DNA from 3 places in the Streptomyces sp. NPDC002403 genome. Region 3 is predicted to be linked to each of the others. Evidence: riboswitches for the same ligand, from Rfam matches in the RefSeq annotation. Region 3 holds a riboswitch; each other region holds the start of a gene.

Region 1 (3,477 bases), on a different contig from region 3:
GTCGAGTCCCAATGCCTCGCGCAGGCCCGGCAGGGAGGCCGTGCCGCCCCAGATCTGGCGGGCGCGCAGGATCGCGAGGACGAGGTTGACCCGGTCGGCACCTGCCGGGGCGCCGCCCAGGACGTGCAGGCCGTCGCGGATCTGGGCGTCCTTGATCTCACAGAGCCAGCCGTCGAGATGCATGATGAACTCGTCGAAGCCCTCGTCCTCCGGACGGTCCTCGAGTCCCAGGTCGTGGTCGAGCTTGGCGGCCTGGATCAGGGTCCAGATCTGTGCGCGGATCGCCGGGAGCTTCGCCGGGTCCATCGCCGCGATCTGGGCGTGCTCGTCCAGGAGTTGTTCGAGGCGGGCGATGTCCCCGTAGCTGTCGGCGCGTGCCATCGGCGGTACCAGGTGGTCCACGAGGGTGGCGTGGACGCGCCGCTTGGCCTGTGTCCCCTCGCCCGGGTCGTTGACCAGGAACGGGTAGACCAGCGGGAGGTCGCCGAGGGCGGCGTCGGGGCCGCAGGCGGCGGAGAGGCCTGCGTTCTTGCCGGGCAGCCACTCCAGGTTGCCGTGCTTGCCGAGGTGGATCATCGCGTCGGCGCCGAAGCCGTTGTCGTCGGCCCGGGCGGCGATCCAGCGGTAGGCGGCCAGGTAGTGGTGCGAGGGCGGCAGATCGGGGTCGTGGTAGATCGCGATCGGGTTCTCGCCGAAGCCGCGCGGCGGCTGGATGAGGATGAGCAGATTGCCGTGGCGCAGGGCGGCGAGCACGATGTCGCCGTCCGGGTTGGCCGACCGGTCCACGAACATCTCGCCCGGGGCGGGGCCCCAGTGCCGCTCGACGGCTTCGCGGAGCTCGGCCGGGAGGGTCGCGTACCAGCGCCGGTAGTCGGCGGCCGGGATGCGGACCGGGTTGCGGGCCAGCTGCTCCTCGGTGAGCCACTCCTGGTCGTGGCCGCCCGCCTCGATCAGCGCGCGGATCAGCTCGTCGCCGTCGCCCGACACGAGGCCGGGGACTTCCCGCGTGCCGAAGTCGTATCCCTCGGCGCGGAGTCGGCGCAGCAGGGCGACGGCGCTGGCCGGGGTGTCGAGGCCGACGGCGTTGCCGATCCGGGAGTGCTTGGTCGGGTACGCGGACAGGACGAGCGCGATCCGCTTCTCGGCGGCCGGGATGTGGCGCAGCCGGGCGTGGCGCACGGCGATCCCGGCGACGCGGGCGGCGCGCTCGGTGTCGGCGACGTACGCGGGCAGGCCGTCCTCGTCGATCTCCTTGAACGAGAACGGCACGGTGATCAGGCGGCCGTCGAACTCGGGGACCGCGATCTGGCTGGCGGCGTCGAGCGGGGAGACGCCCTCGTCGTTGTCCTCCCAGTCGGTGCGTGAACCGGTGAGGCAGAGGGCCTGCAGGATGGGTACGTCGAGGCCGCTGAGGACGCCCGCGTCCCAGGACTCGTCGTCGCCGCCTGCCGAGGCCTCGGCGGGCCGGGTGCCGCCCGCGGCGAGGACGGTGGTCACGATCGCGTCGGCGGCGCGCAGCTCTTCGATGAGTTCGGCCTCGGGGGTGCGCAGCGAGGCGACGTACAGCGGCAGCGCGCGGGCGCCGGCGTCCTCGACGGCACGGCAGAGCGCCTCGACGAACGCGGTGTTGCCGCTCATGTGGTGGGCGCGGTAGTAGAGCACGGCGACGACCGGGCCGTCGGTGCGCCGGGGGGTGCGCTCCAGCGGGCCCCAGGAGGGTGCCGGGGCGGGCGGTGCGAAGCCGTGGCCGGTGAGCAGCACGGTGTCGGAGAGGAAGCGGGCGAGCTGGTCCAGGTTGGCGGGGCCGCCGTGGGCCAGGTAGGCGTGGGCCTCGGCGGCGATGCCGATGGGGACCGTGGAGGCGGCCATCAGCTGGGCGTCGGGGGCCTGTTCGCCGGTGAGGACGACGACGGGGCGTCCGGTGGCGAGGACTTGGTCGAGGCCGTCCTGCCAGGCGCGTACGCCGCCGAGGAGGCGTACGACGACGAGGTCGACGCCGTCGAGCAGCTCGGGCAGGTCCTGGAGCGGGAGCCGGGAGGGGTTGGCGTAGCGGTAGGGGACCGGGCCGTCCGAGGCGCGGGCACTGAGCAGGTCGGTGTCGGACGTCGACAGGAGCAGGATCATGCAGCGTCGGGCCTTCCTCGGGGTGTCCACGCCCCGGGCGGTGTCGGAATGAGGCTCCCCTGCTCGAACGGGTTCGAGTGTTCGGGGAAGGGAGTTCCTGACTTGCCAGGCCGTGGCCGGGCTCACAGTGGCGGGACCGTGCCGGAATCGCACCGGACTTCCTCCCCTGTCGCCGTCTGTGGCGACGACGTGCCGGATGGCTCGTCAGTAGGCATAGTAAGGGCCGGTCAACCGATGGAGGACATACGGATCCGGTCGGATGGTCGGTATGCTCGCCGCCATGCCCCGACCTGCCACTTCGCCTTCACCGCCGGGAGACGCCTCTGCCCGGGACCGCGGTGACGCCTGCCCCGGCACGCTTCGGCTGCACCGGGCGGACGACGGCCGGCTGGCCCGTGTCCGGGTTCCCGGCGGTCTGCTGACGGCGGTGCAGGCAGAAGCCCTGGGGGCGCTGTCGGAGAGTCTGGGCGATGGTGAGTTGCATCTCACATCGCGCGGCAACGTCCAGTTGCGCGGGCTGGGTCCGGACTGCGGAGCCGAACTGGCCGACCGGCTGGGAGAGGCGGGGCTGTTGCCCTCCGCTCGGCACGAGCGGATACGCAACATCGTGGCTTCACCGCTCTCGGGACTCGACGGCCGGGGCGCGCGGGACGTCGGCCCCTGGCTTTCCGAACTGGACGCGCTGCTGTGCGCGGGCGGAGGGACGGCGGGTCTGTCGGGCAGGTTCCTGTTCGTACTCGACGACGGCCGTGGCGATGTGGACGCGCTGGGCGGCGATGTGACGCTGCTGGCGCAGGACGACGGGACGGCGCTGCTGCGGATCGGCACGGCCCCGGCCACCGCACGGATACCGGGCGCACGGGCGCCGCGGGCCGCCCTCCTGGCGGCCGAGACCTTCCTGGAGCAGGCGTCGGGCACCGGCGCCTGGCGTGTACCGGATCTGCCCGGCGGCGCCGGATCCCTCCTCGAAGAGGTCGTACGACGGTTGCGGGAGGCAGGGCCCGGCACCGAATCCACCGAGGACCGCGCCTGTCCGTCGAACTCTGACGGCCCCGCCCCCGGCGTCGTGACCGGCCCACGGGACGGAACCGCCCTGTCGGTCGGCATCCCCCTGGGGCGCATCGCCCCGGCGCAGTGGCGGTCGCTGACGGAGACGGCCCGTCACCGGGGCGCCGGTGAGTTGAGGCTGACGCCGTGGCGCGGGGTCGTCGTACCGGGGGTGGAGCGGCGGCAGGCCGCCCGGTCGCTGGACGAGTTGGGGGCCACCGGTCTCGTCGTCGGCCCCGACTCCCCCTGGACCGGGGTGGGTGCCTGTATCGGCCGGCCCGGCTGTGCGAAGTCGCTGGCCGATGT
Region 2 (3,477 bases), on a different contig from region 3:
CACGTCGCCGTTCAGCAGGGCGATGACGGCCATGGCCTGGGCGTCGGCCTGCCCGGTGGTGCGGAAGTCGCCCTTGGTGAGGCAACCGGGGATCGTCTCGCCGTCGCCGATGTCTCTCGGGCAGACGTACGTGACGAGATCCCCGAGAAGATCGTGTCCGCCGAAGTCGCGCGGGTCCTTGCCGGTGGCCTCGGCCACGAGCGCCAGACGTGCGGCGGCCGAGGCGTCGGGAATCCCGTCCTTGCCGGCGGGGTACGCGTACGCGTCCGTCTGCGCGGGTGCAGCGAGGAACGCGGCGGCCTTTCGCGCCGCCGGGCTCTTGGGGTCGGCGGCGGCCAGGGCGTAGACGACCTCGGTGGTGAGCATGTGGTTCGCAGTGGTGGCGTCCTCGTCGACGACACGCTCCTCGTCCGTCAGCCTCCCGGTGAGCCAGCGGGTGGCCGCGGGCACGTCGACCGAGGCCGGGGGCACGGTCGGGGAGCCGGTGGGACCGGTCGGGTCCGTGGTGGGGCCGCCGCCCTTGGCCCGCACATCGTCGGGGGAGAAGGTGGGCTTGCCGGTGGTGCCGCCGACATCGGTGCCGCCGAACACCCAGGCGTCCACGTCACCGTCCTCGGGGGTGCGGGACATGGCGCCGAGGGGGCTGTAGGTCCAGTTCTTCTGCCCGGGCGAGGCGATCCAGTACGACCAGTACGCGGTGGCCTGCGGGGTGAGGACGCAGTCCTCCTTGTCCGGAGTGGGGTAGTGCGTACCGGTGTTGAAGGAGCCGTTGCCTATCCGGCAGATGAATCCGTCGCCGTCGTGGACGGTGCCGGTGGTGCTGAAACCGCCCTCGTGCAGCAACTCGTAGCCGGTCGTGGGGGTGGTGTCGCAGCCGCGTACCACCGGGCCGCCGAAGGGGCCGAAGTCGACGGCGACAACAGCGCCGGTGGTGGCGGTGCACTGCTCGACGGGGTCGGCATTCGCCGACGAGGCGGTGGAGAACGCCACTGCCGCACCGAGCATCAGAAGGGAAGCGGTCAAGAGGGACAGCAGCCGCTGTCTCCCGCTTGTCCGCCGTTTCGCCTGCTGTTCGGTCCCCACGCGGCCCCCTCGTCCCTGCCGGGCGGCTGCGTACGTGGCGATGCGTCCCCGCACGGCTGCTGTGCCATGGGGAGGGTGCGACGACCACGCCGTAGTCCGCGACGGCGTTCCTCGTGTCTCTGTCCTTGCTCCAGGCATTCCGGCTCACCCGGGACGAACCGGGCCTACGGTTGCGGGTCAGCGCCGGAATTCGACCGGCTTCCCCTGGTGCTGAGTGCTTGTCAGCCGGAGTGCAACACGGATCCGGTCGGGGCGTCAAGACGGTGTGTGTCTCACCGGACGAATCCCGGACACCCGCGGTCCGTCCCCGTCCGCATGGCTGGCGGACCCTTGACGACTCGGGTAGCGTCCTGGGCTGCCAGATGGGGGAATCCGGTGTGAATCCGGAGCTGACGCGCAGCGGTGTGGGGCGGCGGGGGCCGTGTCCGAGCCCGAATGCCCATACGGCGAAGCAGTACAAGAAGCCGTACCACGCGTTCCGGACGGCGGCTCCCGACCATGCCCGGCCGTGCCCTTGCACGGAGAAGCCCGGCATGCACTGGAGGCCGGCGTCCGCCGATTCCAGGAGCAGGCCATGCCCCGTCTTCGTACGTCCCGCCGCCTCGCACTCGCGCTGCCCGCAGCGTTCGGCGCTCTCGCCCTCACCGCTCTGCCCGCCTTCGCGACCTCCAGTCCCGCCCAGGTGGCCACGTCCAGGACCAACGGCGTCACCTATCTCAAGTCGCTCCAGGCGGCGGACGGTTCGTACGCCGGCTCAGGTTTGTCCAACGAGTGGGCGTTCAGCGCCTTCGCGGCGTCCGGCACCGCCGTCGTCGATGTCGCCCCAGGTGGTGACACCACGAAGAACGCCCGCACCGTCTACCGCGACCTGCTGTCCACCTCCGGCTGGCCCTCCGCCGCCCCCGTGGTCACCGACTACGAGCGGGGCACGCTGAACGCGTACGCCGCCGGCATCGACCCGGCCCGCGTCTCCGCCTCCCGCAACCTCGTCGCCGACATCTACTCGTACTGGCAGACCGCCGAGCCCGGCTACTTCGGTCCGTCCGGAAACTTCAACGGCACCGTCTTCGCGGCACTTGCCCTCGGCGGTGCCAGGACCCGGGCCGGCGGCGCCCGCATCCCGCAGTCGCTGACCGACTCGATCGTCACCCGTATCCGGGCCAACCAGCACGTCGACGGCGGCTGGACCTTCAGCAGGGCCGAAGGCGACCCCACTGCTCTCAACTCCGCGAGCGACGTCGACATGACCGGCGCCGCGATGGCCGCCCTCTGCGTCTCGGGCGTTCCCAACACCGACGCGGACGTCGTCCAGGCCAAGGACTTCCTCAAGGGCAAACTGGTCGCCACCACCGGTGCGTTCAACTCCCTCTACGGAGTCAACACCAGCTCCAACGGCTGGGGCGTGGCGGGCCTGAACGCCTGCGGAATCAACCCCCAGACCGGCGACTTCGTCACGGTCAACGGCAAGACACCGATCGACTTCCTCATCGCGAACCAGTTCAACCCGGCAGGCGGTTTCAAGTACAAGCCTTCCGACACCGCGCCCTCCTCCTATTCCTCGATCGACGCACTTCGCGCGGTCGCCGGCGGCGGGTTCACGGCTGCCCCGCCGGTCCCGGTCACCCCGGGTGCCCCGCGGTGGGTCGCCCAGCCCACCTTCACCGCCGGCACCTCCACCAAGCTCGCGCTCACCGTCGACGACGGCACCGGCAACCTGAAGGTGTGCTCGGTGCCCTTCACCCCGACCGGGACGACCACGACCCTCGGCGACGTACTGGCCGCCGCGACGAGCGGAGCCTCTCCGGCGGGCTGCGTCACGAGCGTGACCCCCTCGTCGGGCACCGGCACCATCACCGCGGTCAACGGCAAGACCAACAGCGGCTCCGACACCTGGAAGGCCAGTGTGGACGGAGCCGCCTTCGACGGTGCCGTTCGCGAGAAGGTGATCGACGTGGGCGATACCATCGCCCTGCGCTGGGGGGCCTGATTCTCACGGGTGAGGGCCCCGCCGAGGGCCCTCACCCACGTTTCATGGTGAGGTACCCGCACGTCGCGGACTGCGGGGTTCTCAGGGAGACCGGTACCGCGACTGTCGCATCAGCGTGATGTGCTGTGTCCTCGACTCAGGTGACATCCAAGGACGTTCAGCGGGAACAGGATCGGTTCCGGACCACGGCCCCGACGTCAGCCGTCCACGGAGTCAGGCCGGAGCCGCAACAGATAGGTGTCCATGATCCAGCCGTGCTCGGCCCGGGCCTCGGCACGGACCTGCCTGATTCGGCCGGAGACTTCGTCGACCGGTCCGGCGATCAGGATTTCGTCCGGAGTTCCGAGGTAGGCACCCCAGTAGATCCATGTGCCGCCGCCTGCGAAGTACTGGAAGGACTCGTGGGC
Region 3 (3,477 bases):
CGGCGACTACCTCGACTCGCTGGAGCGGATCGGCCGGCTCGGGGCCGCCGAGGTGCTGCCCGCCCATCAGTACGCCTTCACCGATGCGGCGGGACGTGTGGAAGAGCTCCTCGGCCATCACGAGGAGCGGCTCACCGGGCTGCTCGGACTGCTCGCGGAGCCGCTGACGCCGTGGGAGCTGGCCGAGCGGATGGAGTGGAACCGGCCCTGGGAGCAGATCCCGCACGGTTCCCGGAACATCGCCGTCTCGGAGGCGGAGGCCCATCTGCGGCGGCTGGTGAAGCTCGGGCGCGCGGAGGCGGTGCCGGGGAGCGAGCCGGTGACGTACACGGCCGTGTGAGTGCGGGGCGGGCCGCTCCGCCCCGCGCGGTTCGGCTCACCGGCCGGGCATCACTGGCCCACCCGTCCGTCGATGCACTCGCGCAGCAGGTCGGCCTGCCCGCAGTGCCGGGCGTACTCCTCGATCCTGTGCACCAGCAGCTCCCGGACGGAGATCCGGTCCTTCCCCAGCCGCTCGCCCAGGTCCGGGTGGCCGGCCAGCGCGGCGTCGGTCGCGGCCTGCTCGCGTTCCAGGTCGGCGTAGGCGGCGTCGACCACGGCCTGGTCGGCGACGGCTCCGTCGAAGTCCGCGTCACGCTTGCCGTACAGCTTGGGCAGCGGTTCGCCGTCGGTGATCCAGTTGCGCCAGTCCCGCTCCACCTCGGCGAGGTGGCGCAGGAGGCCGAGCAGTGACAGCGTCGACGGCGGGACCGAGCGGCGGGCCAGCTGCTCCGCGTCCAGGCCGTCGCACTTCATCCGCAGGGTCAGCCGGTAGTCGTTGAGATACTCCGCGAGCGTCGCGAGCTCGCCCTCCGGGTTCGTGCCCTCCTTGCTGCGGGGGTCGTCGTCCGGGTCCGCCCACATGTCGGGGTAGACGGTCGCCTGGGTCCAGCGTGCGGGTTGATCGCTCATGCGGGACATGGTCGTCCGTTCGGGGCCGAACTCGCCAGTGGGTTTCCCCCGTTGCCCTCCGGTGGGTGTTCCGCGTCGCCGGCGGGCCGAAGCCGCCCCGGGCCCGGCCGGGCCCGCCCGGTAGAGTGTGCGGGTCGTCATCATGCCCGTTCAGGGGGAAGCCGGTGCGAATCCGGCACTGACCACGCAGCCGTGAACCGTCTGGGAGACGGTGAGTCGGAATGCCCTGTCCGCGGTCGTGACCGGCTCGGACCACCGGACCCACCGGTGGTCGGCACCGTCGAGGTATACGGAGCCGGAGCCTGGTGCCTGAGCGTGCCTGTGCCCGGTTCACCCCGCAGGAGAGGCCCCGCCCGCCATGACCGTACGCCGCAGCGCAGCGACGCTCGCCGCCACCGCCGCCGTGCTCTGCGCGGCCGCAGCGCCGGTCGCGGTCGCAGCGCCGTCCCCCTCGCCCTCGCCGTCCGCCGCACTGCCCGCCGGGCTGTACGGCACGGGCGACCCCACCTACGACGGGGTGTGGCGGCAGTCGATGTCCTTCCTCGCCCAGCGGCTGGAAGGGGTCACTCCGGCCGCGAAGTCGGTGGACTGGCTGGTCTCCCAGCAGTGCGCCGACGGCTCCTACGCCGCGTTCCGGCCCGATGTCTCCAAGCCGTGCGACGCGAAGACGGTGCGGGACACCAACGCCACCGCGGCCGCCGCCCAGGCGCTGGTCGAGGTCGGCGGGCACCGGGAGACCGTGAACGACTCGGTGCGCTGGCTGAAGTCCGTGCAGAACGAGGACGGCGGCTGGGGCTACACCGCCAAAGCGCCCAGCGACGCCAACTCCACCTCCCTGGTGATCGGCGCCCTCGCCCGGCAGGGGCAGCGGCTCGCGGACATCACGACCCCCGGCGGGAAGACCCCCTACGACCCACTGCTCGCGCTCGCGATCCCGTGCGGCGGCAAGGACGGCGGTGCCTTCGCGTACCAGCCCGACAAGAAGGGGAAGCTCACCGCGAACGCGGATGCCACCGCGGCCGCCGTGCTCGGCACGATGGGCAAGGCGATGGCCGTCGGGAACAACGCCGCGGGCAAGGCGCCCGGCTGCCACCCGGGCTCCGGCCTCACGCCCGAGCAGGCCGCCCAGAACGGCGCCCACTACCTCGTCGGCGCCCTCGCCGGCGGAAACCACCTGGACCTGGCGCCGATGCCCGGTGCCACCGACACCACCCCGCAGCCCGACTTCGGCAACACCGCCGACGCGGTCGTCGCCCTGTCCGCCTCCGGCCACCAGGACAAGGCGGCCGGGGCCATCGGCTGGCTGAAGAAGAACTCCGCGGACTGGGCCGCCCGGAGCGGCCCGGCCGCCTACGCCCAGCTGATCCTGGCCGCCCACTCGACCGGCGACGACGCCCGGGACTTCGGCGGCGTCGACCTGGTCGCCCGGCTGAACGCGGCCGGCCCCGAGCCCGCCGCCGTCGTGACGCCCGACCCGTCCGCCGACACCGGGTACGAGGCCACCGAGAAGGACCAGGTCCACAGCGGCGACGACGTGATCGGCGGCGTGTGGTGGTACATCGGCATCGGCCTCGTCCTCTCCGCGATCGCGTTCTTCCTGATCAGCGGCCGCCGCAAGAACCGGCAGCCGTGAGGCGCGCGGGACGGACCACCGCTCTGCTGGTGGTCCTGGGCGCCGTCCTGGCCGTGCTCGGCGCGGGACCGGCCCAGGCGGCCGGCTACCGGTACTGGTCGTTCTGGGAGAACTCCGGCTCCGACTGGACGTACGCCACCCAGGGCCCGTCCCTGGTCCGGCCGGACGACGGGACGGTGCAGGGTTTCCGGTTCTCGGTGAGCGAGGACTCCCAGGACTCGGCGAAGCCGCGCAGCGCCCCCGACTTCACGAAGATATGCGCGAACACCCCGGCCGAGGACGGCACCAAGCGGATCGCGCTCGTCATCGACCCGGGCACGGCCTCGGACGCCCCGGCCGGTGAGACACCGCCCGCGCCGCGCACCGCGTGCGCGCGGGTGAGCCCCGACGCGAGCGCCGCGGAGGCGCTCGCCGCGGTGGCGAAGCCGCTGCGGTACAGCAGTGACGCGATGCTCTGCGCGATCACCGGCTACCCGGCCTCGGGCTGCGGTGAGCAGGTCTCCGACGACGGGCGGGACACGCCTGCCGGATCCGCCTCCGCCTCGGCCGCGCCGGCCGGGTCCGCCGCGTCCTCCGGTCCGGGCAGTTCCTCCGGCCCCTCCGCCGGGGTGCTCGTCGGGGTCGGCGCCGTCCTCCTCCTCGGCGTCGCCGCGGTCGTGCAGTCCCGCCGCCGCCGCGGATGACCGCCCCGACCGGCTCCGCTGTCCTGGCGCGCAGCCGCCCGCTGCGCGCCCCCGAGGCGAACCGGAGCAACGCCCTGCCCGCCGGGGCCTGGTGGCTGTGGGCGCTCGGCCTCGCCACCGCCGCGTCCCGGACCACCAATCCGCTGCTGCTCGGGATGCTGGTGGGGGTGGCCGGTTACGTCGTGGCGGCGCGCCGCACGGACGCGCCGT

The links. A riboswitch is a leader RNA that binds a small molecule or an ion and turns the genes downstream of it on or off. The one in region 3 is predicted to bind cobalamin.
Region 1: it holds a riboswitch for cobalamin, as region 3 does, so the genes downstream of both, cobN (cobaltochelatase subunit CobN) here and ACWCPY_RS03140 (prenyltransferase/squalene oxidase repeat-containing protein) in region 3, are expected to answer to the same signal.
Region 2: it holds a riboswitch for cobalamin, as region 3 does, so the genes downstream of both, ACWCPY_RS23055 (hypothetical protein) here and ACWCPY_RS03140 (prenyltransferase/squalene oxidase repeat-containing protein) in region 3, are expected to answer to the same signal.

What each region holds. Positions count from the first base shown of each region.
Region 1 is NZ_JBSFBQ010000003.1:237,898-241,374, reverse strand. It holds gene cobN (cobaltochelatase subunit CobN) at 1-2,124, opposite strand, end outside; adenosylcobalamin (AdoCbl) riboswitch at 2,212-2,292, opposite strand; gene cobG (precorrin-3B synthase) at 2,393-3,477, shown strand, end outside.
Region 2 is NZ_JBSFBQ010000021.1:85,435-88,911, forward strand. It holds gene ACWCPY_RS23050 (prenyltransferase/squalene oxidase repeat-containing protein) at 1-1,083, opposite strand, end outside; cobalamin riboswitch at 1,410-1,539, shown strand; gene ACWCPY_RS23055 (hypothetical protein) at 1,658-3,070, shown strand; gene cobF (precorrin-6A synthase (deacetylating)) at 3,268-3,477, opposite strand, start outside.
Region 3 is NZ_JBSFBQ010000002.1:144,311-147,787, reverse strand. It holds gene ACWCPY_RS03150 (MBL fold metallo-hydrolase) at 1-340, shown strand, start outside; gene ACWCPY_RS03145 (DinB family protein) at 391-960, opposite strand; cobalamin riboswitch at 1,066-1,199, shown strand; gene ACWCPY_RS03140 (prenyltransferase/squalene oxidase repeat-containing protein) at 1,310-2,584, shown strand; gene ACWCPY_RS03135 (SCO2322 family protein) at 2,581-3,267, shown strand; gene ACWCPY_RS03130 (energy-coupling factor transporter transmembrane component T) at 3,264-3,477, shown strand, end outside.